DNA from 3 places in the Streptomyces sp. JLBJ103 genome. Region 3 is predicted to be linked to each of the others. Evidence: riboswitches for the same ligand, from Rfam matches in the RefSeq annotation. Region 3 holds a riboswitch; each other region holds the start of a gene.
What was found. Region 3 has a riboswitch for cyclic di-AMP ahead of AC4BEG_RS02270 (transglycosylase family protein). Riboswitches for the same ligand answer to the same signal wherever they lie in the genome.
Positions count from the first base shown of each region.

Region 1: another riboswitch for cyclic di-AMP. It lies ahead of AC4BEG_RS19845 (C40 family peptidase); the one in region 3 lies ahead of AC4BEG_RS02270 (transglycosylase family protein).
Region 2: another riboswitch for cyclic di-AMP. It lies ahead of AC4BEG_RS20575 (transglycosylase family protein); the one in region 3 lies ahead of AC4BEG_RS02270 (transglycosylase family protein).

Region 1 is NZ_CM177089.1:4,491,159-4,497,965, reverse strand. It holds gene AC4BEG_RS19855 (M23 family metallopeptidase) at 1-1,232, shown strand, start outside; gene pcrA (DNA helicase PcrA) at 1,307-3,808, opposite strand; cyclic di-AMP (ydaO/yuaA leader) riboswitch at 3,966-4,143, shown strand; gene AC4BEG_RS19845 (C40 family peptidase) at 4,152-5,342, shown strand; gene AC4BEG_RS19840 (L,D-transpeptidase) at 5,469-6,116, opposite strand; gene AC4BEG_RS19835 (hypothetical protein) at 6,351-6,704, opposite strand.
Region 2 is NZ_CM177089.1:4,655,456-4,662,262, reverse strand. It holds gene AC4BEG_RS20595 (Ppx/GppA phosphatase family protein) at 1-235, opposite strand, end outside; gene AC4BEG_RS20590 (DUF501 domain-containing protein) at 232-804, opposite strand; gene AC4BEG_RS20585 (FtsB family cell division protein) at 870-1,346, opposite strand; gene eno (phosphopyruvate hydratase) at 1,506-2,786, opposite strand; gene AC4BEG_RS20575 (transglycosylase family protein) at 3,056-3,742, opposite strand; cyclic di-AMP (ydaO/yuaA leader) riboswitch at 3,750-3,940, opposite strand; gene AC4BEG_RS20570 (transglycosylase family protein) at 4,194-5,249, opposite strand; gene AC4BEG_RS20565 (cytochrome P450 family protein) at 5,397-6,740, opposite strand.
Region 3 is NZ_CM177089.1:552,931-559,737, forward strand. It holds gene fxsT (FxSxx-COOH system tetratricopeptide repeat protein) at 1-651, shown strand, start outside; gene AC4BEG_RS02260 (HEXXH motif domain-containing protein) at 670-2,502, opposite strand; gene AC4BEG_RS02265 (DUF4232 domain-containing protein) at 2,900-3,622, opposite strand; cyclic di-AMP (ydaO/yuaA leader) riboswitch at 4,113-4,289, shown strand; gene AC4BEG_RS02270 (transglycosylase family protein) at 4,295-5,503, shown strand; gene AC4BEG_RS02275 (DUF1876 domain-containing protein) at 5,611-5,880, opposite strand; partial or broken gene AC4BEG_RS02280 (phosphoribosyltransferase) at 5,907-6,560, opposite strand; gene AC4BEG_RS02285 (hypothetical protein) at 6,685-6,807, shown strand, end outside.

The DNA of each region.
Region 1 (6,807 bases), 3.9 Mb from region 3:
CGTGGGGCACCGACGCCACCGGCCACATCGAGATCCCCGCACAGTGGGACAACTCCGGCACGGCGTACGACACCACCGCGTTCGACGCCACCGCCCTACAGGACGCCACCGCGCTCCACGACGCCACCGGCCTCCACGACTCCGCCGCGCTCGACAACACCGGCTACGACACCGGCGCCTACGAGACCTTCGAGTCCTACGACTCCTGCGACGGCCCGGACATGACCTCGGGCGTCAACACCGGCCAGACCCAGTTCTGGGACACCACCGCCTTCGCCACCGGCGACGAGACACCGCAGGACACGCACCACGACGGGGCCCACGACGCACCCCACGACGACCACCCCGGCGTCCGCGAGGCCGAACCAGAACCCGAGGCGGCGGCCGAACACGAGCCCGCGCCCGATGCCGACGTGACGCTCCTGTCCGCGCCGTCGCCTTCGCGCACAGCGCAGTCCGCACGCCGTGGAAGCGGCGGCGGCAACGGCCGGGCCCGCCGACGCACCGTGTCGGCCCGCCCCAAACGCTCCGCGCTCCTCACCGTCGCCGTCCCGTCCGTCTGCGCCCTCGGCGTCAGCGCGGTGGCCGCCGCCTCCGTCGGGATGAGCAACGACAAGAAGGACAGTTCGGCCACCCAGGCCGCCCCCGCCGCGCCGCCCGTCAAGGCCGCCGCCGCCAACAGCAAGCTGGACAGCCAGCTCGCCGAAGTCCGCGAAGGCGCCGACGACTTCCGGGACCGCGCCAGCCGCACCCAGGAGCGCATCGACCTCCAGGCACGCCAGGCCGCCGAGAAGAAGCGCAAGGCCGTGGAGGCCGCGCGCAAGGAGGCACTGCGCCCCAAGTTCGCGCTCCCCGTCGCCGAGCACGGCCTGAGCGCCACCTACGGCCAGGCGGGCATCAACTGGATGTCCCTGCACACCGGTATCGACTTCCCGGTCAGCTACGGCACCCCCGTCATGGCCGCGACCGACGGCACCGTGCGGACCCAGTGGAACGACGCCTACGGCAACATGGTCATATTGACCAGTCCGGACGGCACGGAGACCTGGTACTGCCATCTCAGCAGCGCCAAGATCCGCTCCGGGACCGTCAAGGCGGGCGACACCATCGCCTTCTCCGGGGACTCGGGCAACTCCACCGGCCCGCACTTGCACTTCGAGGTGCACCCCGGGGGCGGGGCGGCCGTCGACCCGCTGCCCTGGCTGCGCGGCCACGGCCTCAACCCGTCGTAACCTCGACGCGCCCCCCGAACGCCCCCGTCGTCACCCCAGCCCCCGAAGTCCGCCCCTGAAGTCCGCCCCTCCAGCTACAGCTTCTCGACCGGCGCGTACCGCAGCAGCAGCCGCTTCGGCTTCTCGTCGCCAAAGTCGATCGTGGCCTCCGCGTTGTCCCCGCTGCCCTTCACCGCCACGACGGTGCCGAGCCCGAAGCTGTCATGGGTGACCCGGTCGCCGATGGCCAGGGAGACGGCTGGCCGCTCCTTCGCCCGCCGGGTGGCGAAACCGCTCGCCCCCGCGCGCGTCCGCGACGACCCACCGCCCGAGAGCCCGCCGCCCGAGAACCCGGAGCCGCCCGCGATGGCGCCCATGGACGCCGACGGGGTGGCCGGACCGGTCCGGCGCCACCGCACATACTGGTCCGGGATCTCCTCCAGGAAGCGGGAGGGCGGGTTGTACGCGGGCTGCCCCCACGCACTCCGCATCGTCGAACGCGTCAGATACAGCCGCTCGCGCGCGCGTGTGATCCCCACATAGGCGAGCCGCCGCTCCTCCTCCAGCTCCTTGGTCTGACCGAGCGCCCGCATATGCGGGAAGACGCCGTCCTCCAGACCGCTGAGGAAGACGACGGGGAACTCAAGACCCTTGGCCGTGTGCAGCGTCATCAGCGTGATGACCCCGGTGCCCTCCAGGTCCTCGTCCGGGATCTGGTCGGAGTCGGCGACCAGCGCGACCTGCTCCAGGAACTCGGCGAGCGTACCGGGGTTCTCCTCACCCCGGTCCTGCTCGAACTCCAGGGCCACGGCGGCCAGCTCCTGGAGGTTCTCGATCCGGGTCTCGTCCTGCGGGTCCGTGGACGCCTGGAGCTCCGCGAGATAGCCGGTGCGCTCGAGCACCGCCTCCAGCACCGTGGCCGGGCCCGCGCCCGACTCCACGATGGTGCGCAGCTCCTCCATCAGCGTGTTGAACCGCTTCACCGCGTTCGCCGAGCGGGCGGCCATGCCGTACGCCTCGTCGACCCGGCGCAGCGCCTGCGGGAAGGTGATCTTCTCGCGCAGCGCCAGCGCGTCGATCATCGCCTCGGCGCGCTCGCCGATACCGCGCTTGGGCACGTTCAGAATGCGGCGCAGCGGGACGTTGTCCTCGGGGTTGGCCAGCACCCGCAGATAGGCGAGGACGTCCCGGACCTCCTTGCGCTCGTAGAAGCGCACTCCGCCGACGACCTTGTACGGCAGCCCGACGCGGATGAAGATTTCCTCGAAGACACGGGACTGGGCGTTGGTGCGGTAGAAGACGGCGACATCCCCCGCCTTGGCGTCGCCCGCGTCCGTCAGCCGGTCGATCTCATCGGCGACGAACTGGGCCTCGTCGTGCTCGGTGTCGGCCACATAGCCGGTGATGGTGGCCCCGGCACCGGCCTCGGTCCACAGGTTCTTCGGGCGGCGGTTCTCATTGCGCTCGATGACCGCGTTGGCCGCGCTGAGGATGGTCTGTGTGGAGCGGTAGTTCTGCTCCAGCAGGATGGTCCGCGCGTCCGGGTAGTCCTCCTCGAACTGGAGGATGTTACGGATGGTGGCGCCGCGGAAAGCGTAGATGGACTGGTCGGCGTCGCCCACCACGCACAGCTCGCCGGCCGTGGTCTCCTCGGTGTCCGTGCCGACCAGCTCGCGCACCAGGGTGTACTGCGCGTGGTTGGTGTCCTGGTACTCGTCGACCAGCACATGGCGGAACCGGCGGCGGTAGTGCTCGGCGACATCGGGGAACGCCTGGAGCAGATTGACCGTGGTCATGATGATGTCGTCAAAGTCCAGCGCGTTGGCCTCGCGCAGCCTCGACTGGTACATCGCATACGCCTCGGCGAGCGTCTTCTCGAAGCCGTCCGCGGCCTGCCCGGCGAAGGTCTCCTCGTCGATCAGCTCGTTCTTCAGGTTGGAGATCTTGGCGCTGAAGGACTTGGGCGGGAACCGCTTGGGGTCCAGGTCCAGATCCCGGCAGACCAGCGCCATCAACCGCTTGGAATCGGCCGCGTCGTAGATCGAGAACGATGAGGTGAAGCCCAGCTTCTTGGACTCGCGGCGCAGGATGCGCACACAGGCGCTGTGGAAGGTGGAGACCCACATGGCATGCGCCCGTGGTCCGACCAGCTCCTCCACCCGCTCCTTCATCTCGCCCGCGGCCTTGTTGGTGAAGGTGATGGCGAGGATCTGGCCGGGGTGCACTCCGCGCGCGCCGAGCAGATACGCGATGCGGTGGGTGAGCACCCGGGTCTTGCCGGAACCGGCGCCCGCGACGATCAGCAGCGGTGAGCCGGTGTGCTCCACGGCGGCACGCTGCTGCTCGTTCAGCCCCTCGAGCAGGGCCGCCGGGTCCACGGCCGGCCGCGCCGCGCCGTCCCGGTAGTACGCCTCCCGGGGCACGCTCGGCACGGGCGCGTCGAAATCGCCGCTGAAGAGGTGGTGCGGTACGTCCTCACCACCGCCGGGACCGTGGTGCTCGGGGCCCTCGTGGTGCTCGTGGTCCTCGGGCGGTGGGGGCTCCTCGCCCGAGGGTCCGAGGTCCGCCAGGAAGCTGTCGTCAAAGAGGCTGCTCATCGCTCACCGAGTCTAGGCCGCGCCACTGACAGCCTACGTGCGAACATCACGAAACGGTTTCGGGCAAAAGGAACACCAGCCTTCACAGGAGCCCCACGAGTTGGCTACCGTCCTCCGTCAGGCAGTCCGAACACCTGTCGGCGAACCACGTCGGCACGGACGGCCTCCGCCGAGTCCGGCCACGTCGCGAGGCAGCCGGAGCCGGGGACCCACACGTTCCACCGGGGTGAATCGGCCCGGCGACGGCACACCGTGCCGCCCGGACGGGCCGTAGGGCAGCCTTCCGTTCCGCCCGAACCCGACAGCTAACCCGGTAGGCGGTCCACGGAAGGAGTCGCCTCCCTTGGCGTCGCACCGCAAGCCGCGGACCCGAATACCGGCAGCGCTGAACGGTCAGAGCCGCCGGACCGCCGTCGGGGTCACCACGGCCGCCCTGGCCTCGGTCACCCTGCTCTCCCAGGCGGCGAACGCCGCGCCCGGCGATCCCAAGCCCGCCACCCAGTCGATCGAAGAGGTCAAGAAGAAGGTCGACACCCTTTACCACCAGGCGGAGAGCGCCACCCAGGGCTACAACGCCGCCAAGGAGCGCACCGAGACCCAGCGCGCCAAGGTCGACAAGCTGCTGGACAGCGTCGCCAAGCGCACCGAGAAGCTCAACGAGGCCCGGCGCACGCTCGGCACCTACGCCGCGGCCCAGTACCGCAGCGGCGGCATGGCCACCAGCACCGCCGCCATGCTCTTCTCCTCCGACCCGCGCGACGTCTTCGACCAGTCGCATCTGATGGACCGGCTCACCGGCCGCCAGAAGGAGGCCGTCGAGGAGTTCCAGACGGAGCGCACCAAGGCGGCCAAGGAGCGCGCCACCGCCACCAAGAGCCTCGCCTCGCTGACCTCGTCGCAGAAGACGCTCAAGACGAAGAAGCAGGCCGTCCAGACCAAGCTGTCCGAGGCGCGGCGCCTGCTGTCGAACCTGACCGCCAAGGAGAAGGCACGGCTGGCGGCGATCGAGAAGGCGAAGCAGGAGGAGGCCCGGCGCAAGGCGGCCGCACTCGCCGAGAAGCAGCGGCAGGCGGAGGCCGAACGTCAGCGGCAGGCCGCGGCCGAACGTCAGCGGCAGCAGGAGTCCAACGACAGCTCCGGCTCGTCCACGCCGTCCGCTCCTTCCACTCCTGCCCCCTCCACCAGCACCAAGGCGGCGCAGGCGGTCGCCTTCGCCCAGGCACAGATCGGCAAGCCGTACGTCTGGGGCGCCACCGGCCCCAACTCCTTCGACTGCTCGGGGCTGACCCAGGCGGCCTGGAAGTCCGCCGGGGTGTCCCTGCCGCGCACCACCTGGGACCAGGTGAAGGTCGGGACGCGGGTGTCGACGTCCGACCTCAAACCAGGCGATCTGGTCTTCTTCTACGACGACATCAGCCATGTCGGGCTCTACATCGGCGACGGGATGATGATCCACGCGCCGAAGCCGGGTGACACCGTGAAGAAGGCGCCGATCACCGAAATGCCGATCTACGGCAGCGTGCGCCCCGCCTGACGTCCGGGCCGCGCCCCGTCGTGTGAGGGGCGGACCCTCGGCACCATGCATGGCACGCGCCCCCGTCCCAGCTGCGCAGCTGGGACGGGGGCGCGTGGCCGTACGCCGAGCGCGGGCCGCAGGCCGTTACGTGCCGGGCTTGCGGCCGTAGACGTAGACGTCGTCGCCGTTCCTCAGCAGGCTCCAGTACTTCTTGGCGTCGCCCTTACGCATGTTGACGCAGCCATGGGAGCCGGGCGGGGACCACACACTCCCCGCGATCGAGTGGAACGCCTGACCGCCGTCGAAGAACTGGCTGTACGGCATGGCGACGTCGTAGATCGTCGACCAGTGGTCGATGTCCCGCCAGTAGATCTTCTTCAGACCCGTCCGGGTCTCATAGCGGTCACGCCCCGTGCGCACCGGCACCGGTCCGTAGACCAGCCGGGAGCCGTCCTGGACCCAGCTCAGCTGGCGGGTGAGGTCAACGCAGGCGATCCGGCCCCTGTTGGTGGGGCACCTCCCCGCCGCGTTGGGGTTGTGGCCCGCCGCCCGCTGCGCGTTCTTCAGGCTCATCACCCCCCAGGTGATGGGCCCGGCATAGCCGATGGTCGGGCTGATGCCGTTGTTGATCTGGAACTTCTGGATCGCCAGGCAGTCGGTGCGCGACTGCCGTCCGTCCACCGGGCGGCCGAGGAACTTCTCGACCTTCTTCTGATACGGCCCGGCGCTCGTCGTACACGACGGTGCGGCCTGAGCCGGGGTGGCGAGGGCGACCGCGAGCGGCATCACCATCCCCGCCAGACCCAGCGCGACTCCCGTACGCCGTATCCGCCTGGTCCCGAACCGCCTGAAAAACCCTGGGCCCTTGTCGCTCGTGAGCCCTCTGTGCGCCCCCACTACCCCCATTACCCGCTCCCTCCGGCCGTCTTGTGCTCTTAAGACAGCTCGCGAGTGCAAAGGGTTGCGCACGAATTGATATGCGGTATCAAGCCGTTATTGATCGAAGTGGGCGGCGACCGGGGAAGATCAGGTCCACAGCACGGCGATGAAGATGTTCACGGTGGTGAGGGCACCGACCGCCCCGAACGCGGCCGACTCCACCTTCTCCTCGTCCCGCTTCACATAGACCAGGCACAGCACCACGATCAACAGCGCCAGCTTGACCCCGATCTTGATGTTGTTGACGGCGCCGCCGTCGGCCTGGTTGAGGCCGACCAGTGCCACTCCGGTCACCAGCATGGTCAGCGCCCCGTGCAGCATTCCGGGGGTCATCCGTGCGGTGCCCGCACTCATCTGCTTCATCTGGGAGAGAAATCCGCCCAGCAGCGCGGCTATACCGACGATGTGCAAACCGACAAAGGCATTGATGAGGACGTCCATACGCACGGACACTAGCGCCGCACATAGCACCACCTTTCACCTGGGTGGGCCCTGATCCCGGCTTCGGTCACGGCCACCACGCAGTGCCACCCACCCCGCACGT
Region 2 (6,807 bases), 4.1 Mb from region 3:
AGCGGACCCGCTCGGCGCCCAGTTCGCATATCACCGCGGCGTACTCCCGGCAGGCCGCGAAGGTGCGCTCCAGCGCCTCGGGGGCGAGCCGTCCGGTGCGGTCCACGCCCTGGCCCAGCCGGACGATGGTCATCCGGCGGTCCAGCTCGGTCAGCTCACCGGTGGCCGGGTCGGCGTCGGCCACCAGCAGCCGGATGGAGTTGGTGCCGCAGTCCACGGCCGCGACGCGGGTCATCCGCCGTCCTCCCGCTCGCCGGGGGCACCGGACTCGGCACCGGATTCCTCCGTTCCGCAGGGTCCGACGCACGGGCCCTTGCGCCACCACTCGGGCAGCATCGCGACGGCCTCGTCGCCGAGCGGATTGATCCCGGGGCCGACCGCGAGCGCATGACCGACCAGCACGTGCAGACACTTCACCCGGTCCGGCATACCGCCCGCGCTGGGGAAGCCCTCCAGCACCTCGATGGCGTCGCGCCGGGCGATGTAGTCCTCGTGGGCGGCCCGGTAGGCGGCGGCCAGTTCGGGATCGGCGGCCAGCCGGGCCGTCATCTCCTTCATCACGCCCTCGGCCTCCAGCGTGCCGATCGCGGAGGCGGCGCGCGGACAGGTCAGGTAGTAGAGGGTCGGGAACGGCGTACCGTCCTCGAGCCGCGGCGCGGTCTCGACAACATCGGGGTTGCCGCAGGGGCAGCGGTGGGCGATCGCGCGCAGCCCGCGCGGCACCCGACCCAGCTGCTTCTTGACGGCGGCGATGTCCGCGTCGGTGGGCGCGGTGGGCTCCGTCTGCGGAGGGGGCGTATCCATGAGTGGGAGTGTTCTCTATCGATCGGTTTCGGACCGGGCGCGACCGGAGCACGAACGGTGCCGGATCAGCGGGGTGCGTGGGCCGCCTTCGGCTCGTCCGCCGTGTCCACGGCGTCCCAGAGGTTGGTGTACCAGGGGCGTCCGGCCATCCCCTGGTCGGTGGGCTGCTCGTTGTACGCGCTGCCGTCCACCACGCTGAAGCCGGTCTCCCCCGGCATCAGGAAGTGCAGCCGCTCCCGAGCCTGCTGCTCGGTGTAGGCGGGGTCCTGGAGCCGGGCCTTCTTCTCGCGCAGCTTCTTCACGTCCTTGCGCGTCTGCTGGGCCTCGCGCCGCTGGTCGGCGATCTGCGAGCGCTGGGAGATGTACTGCCGCATCGGATAGGCCAGCGCCACCACCATCGAGCAGACGACCAGCGCGAGCAGGGCGGCCCGGCCGGTGAGCCGGCCGCGGCGGCGACGGGCGCGCACCCGGTAGACCCGGGCGGCGGCGTGCTCGCCGAGCGCCCTGAGCCTGGTCGCGGTGGAGAACCGATCCGCCGGCACATCGCCTCCCCGGTGATGACTTCGCTTGAGTGACGCCGTCCCCGGCCACGGTACGGGACCGCGGCCGGGGACGTGCGTCAGACGTGTCTGCTACTCAGGTCGAACGCGCAACCGTGCCGAGCGCGTACCTCGCGTCTTCCGGCGGACGCGCGTCGGCGGTCAGCCCTTGAAGCGCGGGAAGGCGGATCGGCCCGCGTAGACCGCGGCGTCGTCCAGGATCTCCTCGATGCGCAGCAGCTGGTTGTACTTGGCGACGCGCTCGGAGCGGGCCGGGGCACCGGTCTTGATCTGGCCGCAGTTGGTGGCCACGGCCAGGTCGGCGATGGTGACGTCCTCGGTCTCGCCGGAGCGGTGGGACATCATGCACTTGAAGCCGTTGCGCTGGGCCAGCTCGACGGCGTCGAGGGTCTCGGTCAGCGAGCCGATCTGGTTGACCTTGACCAGCAGCGCGTTGGCGGTGTCGTTCTCGATGCCGCGGGCCAGGCGCTCCGGGTTGGTGACGAACAGGTCGTCGCCGACCAGCTGGACCTTGTCACCGAGCTGGTCGGTGATGGTCTTCCAGCCCTCCCAGTCCTCCTCGTTCAGCGGGTCCTCGATGGAGACCAGCGGGTACGCGGCGACCAGGTCGGCGTAGTAGGAGGTCATCTCGGCGGCGCTGCGGGACTTGCCCTCGAACTCGTAGGAGCCGTCCTTGTAGAACTCGGTGGCGGCCACGTCGAGCGCCAGCGCGATGTCCTGGCCCGGCTGGTAGCCGGCCTTCTTGATCGCCTCGACGATCAGGTCCAGGGCCTCGCGGTTGGAGTCGAGGTTCGGCGCGAAGCCGCCCTCGTCGCCGAGGCCGGTGGACAGGCCCCGCTCCTTCAGCACCGACTTCAGGGTGTGGTAGACCTCGGCGCCCCAGCGCAGGGCCTCGGAGAAGGACTCCGCGCCGATTGGAGCGATCATGAACTCCTGGATGTCCACGTTGGAGTCGGCGTGCGAGCCGCCGTTGAGGATGTTCATCATCGGGACCGGCAGCAGGTGGGCGTTGGGGCCGCCCAGGTACCGGAAGAGCGGAAGGTCGGACGCCTCGGAGGCGGCGTGCGCGACAGCGAGGGAGACACCGAGGATGGCGTTGGCACCGAGCGAGGACTTGTCCGGGGTGGCGTCCAGGTCGAACATCGCCTGGTCGATCAGGCGCTGCTCGGTGGCGTCGTAGCCGACGAGCTCGGGACCGATCTGCTCGATGACGGCGAGGACGGCCTTCTCCACGCCCTTGCCGTTGTAGCGGTTCTTGTCGCCGTCTCGGAGCTCGAGGGCCTCGAAGGCTCCGGTGGAGGCACCGGACGGAACGGCGGCACGGCCCGTGCTGCCGTCGTCGAGGCCGACCTCGACCTCGACCGTGGGGTTGCCTCGCGAGTCGAGGATCTCGCGAGCTACGACGACGTCGATGGACGGCACGAGGTTCTCCTTCGTATGTGTCTGCGGTAGCAGCACGAGCCTAACCGGACCGGAGGGCTGCACCCCCCGTTGCTCGTCCCGCGAGACAGGACGTGGCACAAAAAGGCAGATTTAGACGCGGATATCTGCATTTTCCATCAACCGATGAGCCCCGGCCGGGACACACCGCGGGGCGGCGCGCCCGGCCGGGGCTCGTGGTCGACGCGTGATCGACGGGACCCGACTCCGGCCCGTTCGGCCGGACCGGGGTCAGCTCAGCCGGACCGGGGTCAGCTCAGGTGGAGCTGCTGGCCCGGGTAGATCAGGTCGGCCTGCTCGATGATGTCCTTGTTCAGCTCGAAGAGCTTCTGCCAGCCGCCCTCGACCTTCTCGGCCTCGGCGATCTTGCCCAGGGTGTCACCGGCCTTGACCTTGTACTCGCCGTCGCCCTTCTTCACCGGCCCACGGGTCTCGTGGCGCGCGGCGCGGTCGGGCTCGGAGCGGGTCTCGGCCTTCGGCTGCGCGGGCTTGGGCTGCGCGGGCTTGGGCGCCGGGGCCTGCGACTCCTGCTGACCGGAGCCCGAGAAACCCGAGCCGGACGGGGTGCCGCCGGTGGTCAGACCCGTACCGCAGACCGGCCAGGCCCCCTTGCCCTGGCTGCCGAGAACCTTCTCGGCAATCTGTATCTGCTGGTCCTTGGTGGCCTTGTCGGCCGTGGGGGCGAACGAGGTGCCGCCGTAGGCGGCCCAGGTGGAGCTCGAGAACTGGAGTCCGCCGTAGTAGCCGTTACCGGTGTTGATGGACCAGTTGCCGCCGGACTCGCACTGCGCGACCTTGTCCCACTGGGCAGTGGTGGCGGCGGAGGCGGAGGTGGCCCCGAGGAGCGGGGCGGCCACGGCGGCGCCCGCGAGACCGGCGAGCGCGGCGATACGGGTGGCCTTGGACGGGCGGCGGTGCTTGCCGTTGGACTTGAGCATCGTTGGTTCGTTTCCTCACCGACGCCTACGAGGTGAGCTGTCGGGTTCGGACGTGAGTTGCCCGGCCGTTCACAAACGATCGACGAACGATCGACGATCGATCGCGCCCGGCTTCACCCCAAGCCGACGAGCCCGTGTCCACAGGCCATTCGGCACCTACCTTGGGTCCCCCGCTCCTGCCTTCGGCGCTGACGCGTCGGTTCCCCCCGACCGCCGGCAGGACTCGGCGTGACGATCGACGGTGCCCGCGGTGGCGAGCGGAAAGACGGTAATCACACCCACCGAGAAGGTTCAAACACCCCATTCACAGCGAGAGCTGCTGTAACTGATCTCACCCGGCCCACATCTACGCAGGTGGGACCGGGTGAGGAGAATCGGGCAGGGGGTGCGCTCCGGATTTTGCGACGAGATCTATATCTCATCGGAGCCAGATCGGGCAATTCACCCCGAACTACCGCCCCTTGGCGCTGAGATCCAGTCGCTGACCGGGGACGATCAGATCCGGATTGTCCCCGATGAGGCTTTCGTTGCCTTTGTAGAGGCCGTGCCAGCCGGTCGCGAGGTCCTGGCGCTCGGCGATGCCTGAAAGGCTGTCACCGGGCCGCACGGTGTAGCCGTCGTCCGAGGGCTCCTCGGCGCGGTCCGCGCCGTCCCGCGAGGCATGCCGTCCGGAGGGCCGCCGGGTCTCCTTGCCGCTGTCTCCCTCGTCCGGGTCCGCGGAGCCGCGGTGGCGTCCGGTGGGCGTGGGGTCGGCGCTCTCGTCCGGGGACTCCTCGCCCGGGGAATCCGAGGCGTCCGGAGACTCCGGGATGTCCGTGGAGTCGGCGCCCTTCGTGTGCGACGGGGAGGGCGACTGGGAGTCGGCGCCCTCTCCGCTGGGCGAGTCGGACGGGGAGGGCTTTCCGCGCTCCTCGTCCTGGCCGGGTGTCCGGCGCTGGTCGTCCGAAGAGCCGGAGGAGTCCGACGCGGCGCCGCGGTCCTCGGCGACGTCACCACGGTCCCCGGCGGAGTCACCGCGGTCCTCGGACGAGGAGCCGTCGCGCTCGCGGTCCTCCCCGTCGTTCCCGACGTCCCCGCGCTGACCGACGGACGGGGGCTGGGTGAAGCCGGGGTTCACCTCGGGGGCGTCACCACCGTCGGCGAGTCCCGCGTTCACCCCGCAGCTGGGCCAGGCGTCCGGGCCGCGGTCGTCCAGGATCGACTGGGCCACGGATATCTGCTGGGAGCGGCTGGCCAGATCGGGGCGCGGGGCGTAGGCGGTACCGCCGTAGCTCTTCCACATGTCCAGGGTGAGCTGGAGGCCGCCGTAGAAGCCGTTGCCCTCGTTGGCGCTCCACATCCCGCCGCTCTCGCACTCGGCGACCTTGTCCCAGGTGGCGGTGGAGGCGGCCTGGGCGCCACTGGCCCCGAAGAGGGGGATGGCGAGCCCGGCACCCGTTACGCCCGCCGCGACGACGATGGCCGGAGCCTGACGGGGGCGGCGGTGTCGACCGTTCCCGGAACGCATGTGGTGGCCTCTCGTGTCGGCGGCTGAGTTGTCGGTTGAACATAGCGACGGCACCCGATCATCACAAGCCGATGTATCCCAGGTCACGCCCCGGTCACGCCGCTGATCATTCGTCACTTATGTCGCCCGGCACGGGCCTTCGGCGGTTCAGCGGCCCGGGGAATTCCAGGTCACCGGAAGGGTGCGCAGTCCGCGCATGATCAGCCCACCGCGCCACCGCAGATCATCCGAATCCACCGCAAGCCGGATATCGGGCAGCCGCCGCAGCAGGGTGCCGATCGCGGTCTGCGCCTCCAGCCGGGCGAGCGGGGCGCCCAGACAGTAATGAATGCCGTGGCCGTAGCCCAAGTGCTGGTTGTCGGTCCGGGTGAGGTCCAGCACCTCGGGGTCGCGGAACCGCTCGGGGTCGCGGTCCGCGGCGGCCAGCACCACCAGCACCGGCTCCCCCTCGGCGATGCGCTCTCCGCCGATGGTCAGCGGCTCGGTGGCGAACCGCCAGGTGGCGATCTCCACCGGGCCGTCGTAGCGCAGCAGTTCCTCGACGCCCGCCGCGAGCAGCCGCTCGTCCCCTTCTTCCAGGGCCCGCTGGAGCCGCGCGCGTTGAACGGGATGGCGCAGCAATGCGTACATCCCGTTACCGATCAGATTGACCGTGGTCTCGAACCCGGCGAACAAGAGGATGAAGGCCATCGCCGCGGCCTCGTTCTCGGTGAGGTGCTCCCCGTGGTCGCTGGCCCGGATCAGCGCGGAAATGAGGTCCTCCTCCTCACCTTCCGCTCCGAGCGTCTCCCGCTTGCGGTGGATCAGTTCGGCGAGATACGCGCGGATGCGCTTTACCGCACGGGCCACTCCGCCGCGTGGCCCACCGCCGTGCCGGATCATGGAACCCGCCCAGTCCCGGAAGTCGTCCTGATCTTCGCGGGGCACCCCGAGCAGATCGCAGATCGCATAGATGGGAAGGGGGAAGGCGAACTCATGGATCAGATCGGCCTCCCCCCTTTCCTCGAAGGCGTCGATGAGCTGATCGGTCAACTCCCGTACCCGCGGGGCGAACGCGGCGACCCGGCGCGGGGTGAATGCCTTGGACACCAGCCGACGCAGCCGGGTGTGATCCGGCGGATCGATATTGAGCAGATGGGTCATCAGATCGGCACGCTGCTCGCCGGGGATACCCACCTTGCCCCGGGCATGCGCCGACTCACTGTGCGTCTGCGGGTTCTTGGACAACCGGGGATCGGCCAATGCCTGCCGGGCGTCGGCGTAGCGGGTCACCAGCCATGCCTCGACTCCACTGGGGAGCGTGGTCCTGCGGACCGGGGCATGTTCGCGGAGCCAGGCGTACGCGGGGTACGGATCGGCTGCGAACTCCCAGGTGAAGAGGGTGGGCTCGGGTACGTCACGGGGCTGCTCGGGCACCCCCCGACGATACCGGCCACCCCTGCCCCCTCCACCAATACTGCCCTTTTCGGCTGCATTCGGATGAACGGGCATCAATAACAATCAATGGAGATATGTCCTGAGAGCAGTCCTAGGAATATCTCCACACTCCCTCCACGAG
Region 3 (6,807 bases):
AAGGCGGGCGACCACGAAGGCGCGCTCGAGATCAGCCAGGAGGTCCTGGAGCGCTACCGGCTGCGCTACGCCGAGCCCAATCTCAACATCTCCACGACCGCGCTCAACCTGTCGATGGACTTGCGGCAGACGGCCGATCTCGACGGCGCCCGTGAACTCGGCCTGAAGTGTGTGGAGGACATGCGGGACGCGCTGGGGCCGCGCCACCCGGTGACGCTGAGCGCGGCGCTCGACCTCGCCATCACCCTGCGGCTGCTGGGCGAGACGGAGGAGGCGCTCCGGCTGAACGAGCGGACGCTGCCGCTGCTCGTCGAGCGGCTGGCGGCCGACCACCCGGTCTCGCTGGCCTGCGCGATCAACCTCGCCAGCGATCACTTCACACTGGCCGACTACGAGGAGGCCCGGCGGCTGGACACCGAGACCCTGGCGGCCTGCCGGACCCGGCTGGGCGAGGACCATCCCACCACCCTCGCCTGTGCGCTCAATCTCTCCGGTGATCTGCGGGCGCTGGGCGAGGGCAGATCGGCGGAGGAACTGCACCATGACGCGCTCACCCGGATGCGGCAGGTGCTGTCCGCCGGCCATCCGGCCACGGTGGCGGCGGCCCGGGGCATCCGCGCGGACTGCGATGTGGAGGCCATGGCCTTCTGAACCGGCCGCGGGGAGCGGTCAGCGGCCATGGGTTCCGATCCACCGCGCGAGGGCGATCGGATCAGGCCCCGGACCGGGACCGGCCGTCCGTTCCGTCCCCGTGCCGCATAACGCCCGGTGGACGGCGAGCACCAGCTCGGGGCGGCTCAGCAGCGCCTGTCGCGCGGTGCTGTCCGGCATGCTGAGGGCGAGCCCCGCCCAGGCACTCAGATCGTCCGGGGCCGTCGCCAGCCGGGCCCGGTAGCCGCGCAGCGCGGCCGCGGCCCGGTCCGCGGCCCAGTCGAGATCGGCCCCGGCGGGTGTGGTGCCGTCGGGGAGCGTTGCGTTCCGGTCCGTGTCGAGGCGGGCGAACGCCGCCGGGTCCATGAGCCGGTGGCGGACGAGCGCGGGGCGCGCCGGGATCCCGGTGGGAGCCGGCCGGACCGCGGTGGCGGGCAGGTCCCGCGGCGGGGCGTTGCCCGCCCGCCAGGCCCGCGCCCAGCGGGTGGTCTGCGCGGGGTCGGGCCTGAGGTGGCGCAGCCGGTAGAGGAGTTCGGCGTCGATGAGCACATCCGTCGCCCAGCGCCGCGGCAGCGGCGGGACGGGCTCGGCCGACCACGCGGCGAGCCGCTCCTCCACCAGCTGGAGGAACCTTTCACCGAGCGGTGTGAGCCGGGCGTGGGCGAGGAGTGTCCGCAGCCCCCGCGCGGTCTGCGCACGGCGCAGGGCGAACTCGAACGCGGCGATGTCCCGGGCGGGCCCGTCCTCGGCGCGGTGCCACCGGTCCCGCCAGAACCCCGTGACACCGAGGAACGCGTACACCCCGTGCAGCAGACCCCGCAGCGGTCGGGGGTCCAGCCGCCAGGGCGCGTAGTGGACCTCCTCCAGGCCCCCTTCGATCAGCGGCACCAGATCCATCAGTGCGCTGAGCTTGATGTGCTGCGCCTCGTGCACCAGCGACGCGGCCAGCGCGAGTGGGTCGTCGGGGCGGCCGAGCAGCACACATCCGTGGGCTTCCGGGGAGGAGGCGCTGAACAGATCGGGATGGGCGGTGTAGGGCACGGGGACGAGGGAGCCCAGACATGCGGCGATCCCCCCAGGATCCACCTGCGACTGCTCCGCGACCAGCCGCCATGCGGTGTCGAAACACCCCTGCCAGTGCTTCCACTCGTCGTCGGTGAGTCTTTCCGGCGGGGTGGTGCGCAGGAAATCGCGATAGGGGTCGACATCGTCGAGGAAGGGCTCGCAGATATGCCCCTGGTGTTCGCCGCGCAATCGCCGGAGGCCGTACCATCCCGGCGCATTCCGGGTGAGGTCGAAAGGCAGCGGGACCGTATGCGGTCCGGCGGTCAGCGTGGTCTTCCCGTCCGGGGCGCGGACGACCTCGGCGGTTTCCGCCGTCCGGTCCGGGAGGCGGGCGAAACCGAGGGCGGGTAGGATCACCCCGCCCTCGCGCACCGCCACCGTGGTACGGAAGTCGATTCCCGCGAGAAGTGCGGCCGAAGCGGCCATGGCATGGAGATAGCCGATTTCGGTCCACAGTGGCGTTTTCACCGGTTCCCGGCCGCGCAGCCCGCGCAGACAGCGGTTGAGCCAGGTGCCCGCCTGGGGGTGCAGCAAGACCCGCTCCACGGCGGCCGGGGCCGCACGCTCCGCCCGGATCAGAAGGCGCCACGGCTCCCGGGCGTCGGGGAGCGGGCCCGGTAACGCGGAGTGGTCGGCGCAGATGCCGACCAGGGCGCGCAGTAGGAGCATGGTCCGGCTGCGCTGCCCGGATCGCAGCTCGGCCACCGACGACACACCGCCCGAACCCCGGCCCAACTCGGTGAAGCACCGCTCCGAAAGGCGATGAAAGGAGCGCTCAGCCGTCATGGCCACCTTGTTCCGGAAAGCGAGGGATGCGGCACTATTCCGCGGTTCCCTTGCTCCCGCAATTCTGTCCGGAACTGGAGGAGTTCACCAGGGTCGGTGGAAATTGGACCGCGTCGAGCAATCGCCGGGTCACCGAAGAAAGCCCATCGCTCCGGTCAAGGTCTTCGAGGGTCGCTCCCGAAAGGTCCAGCAGCTCCGTCTCGACCCCGGTCGCGGCTCGCTCCATGACACCGTCCCCCTCCGGACGCTACACACCGGCTCACGTGAGGCACCCCTCATGGTGACCTACCTATTTTGATTGCGAAAGGGTGAACACAGCCAGTCGGCGCCTGGCTTGTCAAGATTTTCGGACACCTCTACGCGAGGTGACATCGGTCCGGTATGCCGCTGTCAGATGTCAGGTGCCCGCTCCGGAACGGACCGCTTCGACATCGAAGACCCCTCCGCAGACGCGGAAGGAGTGCGCCGCGGTCGTCATGGCCCGGAAGGAGTCCGGCGGATAGGCCCGGATGGTCGCGGCGGGCTTCCGGCACGGGGTGTCGTTCACGCCCTCGTTGAGGGTGTGCAGGACCGCCGAGGCGCTGCCGCCCGGCGGCAGGGAGACGGTGGAGTGCGAGGGGCCCCGCCGGACGGCGGGGGCGCCTATGCGGGCGCCGTCGGCGTCGAGCAGGGACACCCCGGGGAATCCGGTGAGGGTGCAGGCCGAGGTCGAGGTGTTGGTCAGGACCAGCGGCAGATACACATTGCCCGCGCCCACGTCCTTGCGGCCCACGGTCAGCTTCAGCGCTTGTGTGGAGCAGATGCGGCGCACGGCCGGGGCGTCGGCGTCCGTGGCGGACCGGGCGCGGGACGGCGCGGAGCGGTCACGCGGAGCGGCGGCGCCCTGGGACCCGTCCGAGGAACGCGGGGCGCGCGACGCGTCCGAGGAACGCGGGGCGCCCGCCGCGTCCGACGTGCGGGCGGCACCGGAGGCGTCGGAGCCTGCCCAGGCCCCCGCGCCGGAGTCGGTGCCGCACCCCGTGGCCGTGGCCAGCGCGCCCATGAGCAGCGCGGACAGGACCAGTGGCCGGGAGCGGGCCGTGGTGGTACGCCGTGCTGCCGTGCCGTGCCGTTGTGCCATGAGTGACCTCCCCAGGTCAGCCATCGGCGGGGCACCGACCGCGAGGGCGCGTGCCCCGATGCTTCCCGTCCATCCCCCTTGGCTCACCCTTCCCCGCTTTGACTCCGTTATGTCACCCGGCACATTGGCTGCATTCTTCAAGAAATTCCGCATAGCGCACATCTCGCCATAATCGGTCGAATCGGAAATGCAGTGACGCAGGTCACAGCAGAATCCGCCAATTGATCGATTTCCAGGGAAAGATCACCAACGGCAACGGATTCCTTGGTGTCGTAACGTTTCTGACACTCATTCGGAAAAAAACGGTCTCGCTCTCCGAAGGAGATCCGACGCACAGAGTGACACCGGGTGAGGGGTCCGGAGGCCGGTGCCCTGCTCAACACACCGAGACCTTGTCGTGACCAAATCGATGTGTTTACTGTGCGGCTCTCGTCGCATTCCATGCGCGGGCCTCCTCCGCCGGAGCGCCGAGTCCTGCCGTCGGCTGAGGGGTGACACGACGACCTGTCACGGCAGGAGCGGGGGAACCAGGTAGGCGCCGTACCGCGCGACCACGCGGTACGGCTTGGGGTGAAGACGCACCACGGGGCCATGGCGCCGCGTGCGTGCGGCCGGGCAACTCCAGCCCGAACCCGACAGCTCACCTCGCAGGCGTAGGAGAGGAAGAGCTCAATGGCTGCACGCGGACGTCACCGCCGGCCTAAGCCTCGCCGCGTCTCCCGCGCCCAACTCGCGTTCACCGCGGGCGGCGCCGGAGTGGCCCTGCCGCTCATCGGCGTCGGCCAGGCGAACGCCGCCTCCGTCGACACCTGGGACAAAGTGGCGGAGTGCGAGTCCGGCAACAACTGGAGCATCAACACCGGAAACGGCTACTACGGCGGTCTCCAGTTCTCCCAGAGCACCTGGCAGGCATACGGCGGCGGCTCCTACGCCGCGCGGGCCGACCTGGCCACCAAGGCCGAGCAGATCACCGTGGCCCAGAAGGTCCTCGCGAGCCAAGGCCCCACCGCCTGGCCGGTCTGCTCGGTGAAGGCCGGGCTGACGCGCGGCGGACCGGCCCCGGACGTCTCGACCGGCTCCGGCGGCTCCAGCGGTTCCGGAGCGCAGACCCCGAAGGCGGCGCCCAAGTCGACGCCGAAGGCCACCCCCGAGGCTGCCCCGAAGGCCGCGCCCAAGGCCACCACCAAGGCCACACCGCGGTCGGACTCGTACACCGTGGCCGGGGGTGACACCCTCTCCCGGATCGCCGGTGCCGAGCACGTCGACGGCGGATGGTCGGCGCTCTACGACGCCAACCGCCGGACCATCGGCGACGACCCCAATCTGATCCTCCCCGGCCAGCGGCTCACCCTCGACACCGATGCCCAGGGCGGACAGGACCGGGCCCCGCAGGCCAAGCCGAGGACGGGCGCCGACGCCCAGCGGGCCACCAGCCCCGGCACCGGGCAGGGGCGGCAGGACACCGCCACCCGTTCCTCCTCCTTCACCACACCGGTCGCCAGCACCCACGTGGGCACCGCCTACGGGGTGCCCGGCAACTGGTCCAGCGGCCACCACACCGGCGCCGACTTCCCCGTGCCGGCGGGCACCCAGGTGCGGGCGGTGGGCCCGGCCGAGGTGGTCGCGGCGGGCTGGGGCGGGGCGTACGGCTACCAGGTCGTCCTGCGCCACTCCGACGGCATGTACAGCCAGTACGCGCACATGTCGGCGCTCTCGGTCCACGTCGGCCAGTCGGTCAAGGGCGGCCAGAAGATAGGCAGCTCCGGTTCGACCGGCAACAGCACGGGACCGCATGTGCACTTCGAGGTGCGCACCGGTCCCGACTACGGTTCGGACGTCAATCCGCTGAGCTATCTGCGGTCGAAGGGCGTCTCCATCTGAGAAGGGCGCCTCCATCTGACCGGCCCGGCACATGCCGAGCGGGTTGCCCGGGCGGTGCACCGCCCGGGCAGCCCAGCATCTCCCCCACGGCACCGCTTCCCCGCGGCCTACATCGTCAGATGAGCCTTGGTGTGTGTGACTTCCTCGATGTCGCCGCCCGCCTTGCCGATCAGCCGGTGGGCGAGGTTGCTCAGCGCCCTCGCCGCCGCGATCTCCTCGCCGACCCTCGGCTGTGCCGGGTCGTCGGGGTTGCGGTTGGCGCGGCCCTGGGCCAGCATCTCGGTGCCGTCGTGCATCCTCAGCCGGACCACCGCCTCGGTCAGCGGGCCGACCTCACGGAATTCCATCTGTACGTCGCATCCCACGATCGTCTCCATCGCGATCACCTCCTACCTCACCCTCCAGGATGCGCCTCCCCGGTCTCTCCGGTCGAGTGGGACAGCAGCTCCACGACCTCGGCGTCCCCGGTCTGCGAGAAGTCCTGGTACCACTCGCCGACCGCGGAGAACTCCGGCGGTGTGGACAGGCACACCACCTCGTCCGCGTCCTCGCGCAGCGACGCGACCGCGTCCGGCGGCGCCACCGGGACGGCCAGGACGACCCGGGCCGCCCCCTGCGCCCGTGCCACCCGGCAGGCCGCGCGCGCGGTGGCCCCGGTCGCGATCCCGTCGTCCACGACGATCACCGTCCGGCCCTCGACCGCTATCCGCGGCCGCCCCCGGCGGAACCGCCGGGCCTGGCGGACCAGCTCCGCCTGCTCGGTCCGCTCCACCTCCTGGAGGTCCTCCTCACCGATCCGGCTCATCCGGATGATCGCCTCGTGCACCACCCGCACACCGCCCTCGCCGATGGCGCCGAAGCCCAGCTCACGGTGGTAGGGGACGCCGAGCTTGCGGACGATGATCACGTCCAGCGGGGCCCCGAGAGCCTGGGCGACCTCGAAAGCCACCGGCACCCCGCCCCGGGGCAGCCCCAGTACCACGGGCCGCTCGTCGCGCAGCGGCCGCAGCGCCTCGGCGAGGCGCCGCCCGGCGTCCACGCGGTCGCTGAAGATCATCGCTCACCCCCGGCACAAAGGCTCTCCTTCGAATCAAGCCGACATTGCCCCGGGCCGCAAACGGGCGGCACCGGCCGCGCGGGCTTCCAGGGCGTATTCCGCGCCCCGGAGGCACCCTGGAGGTATGAGGAACACGACGCATCCGGGCACGTCCGGATACCCCGTCTTCGTCGAGCCCTTCGACGCCGACACCCGCTACCGGCGGGTGAGGCTGCGCGGCCTCGGCTGTGAACCCCTCGAACGGGAG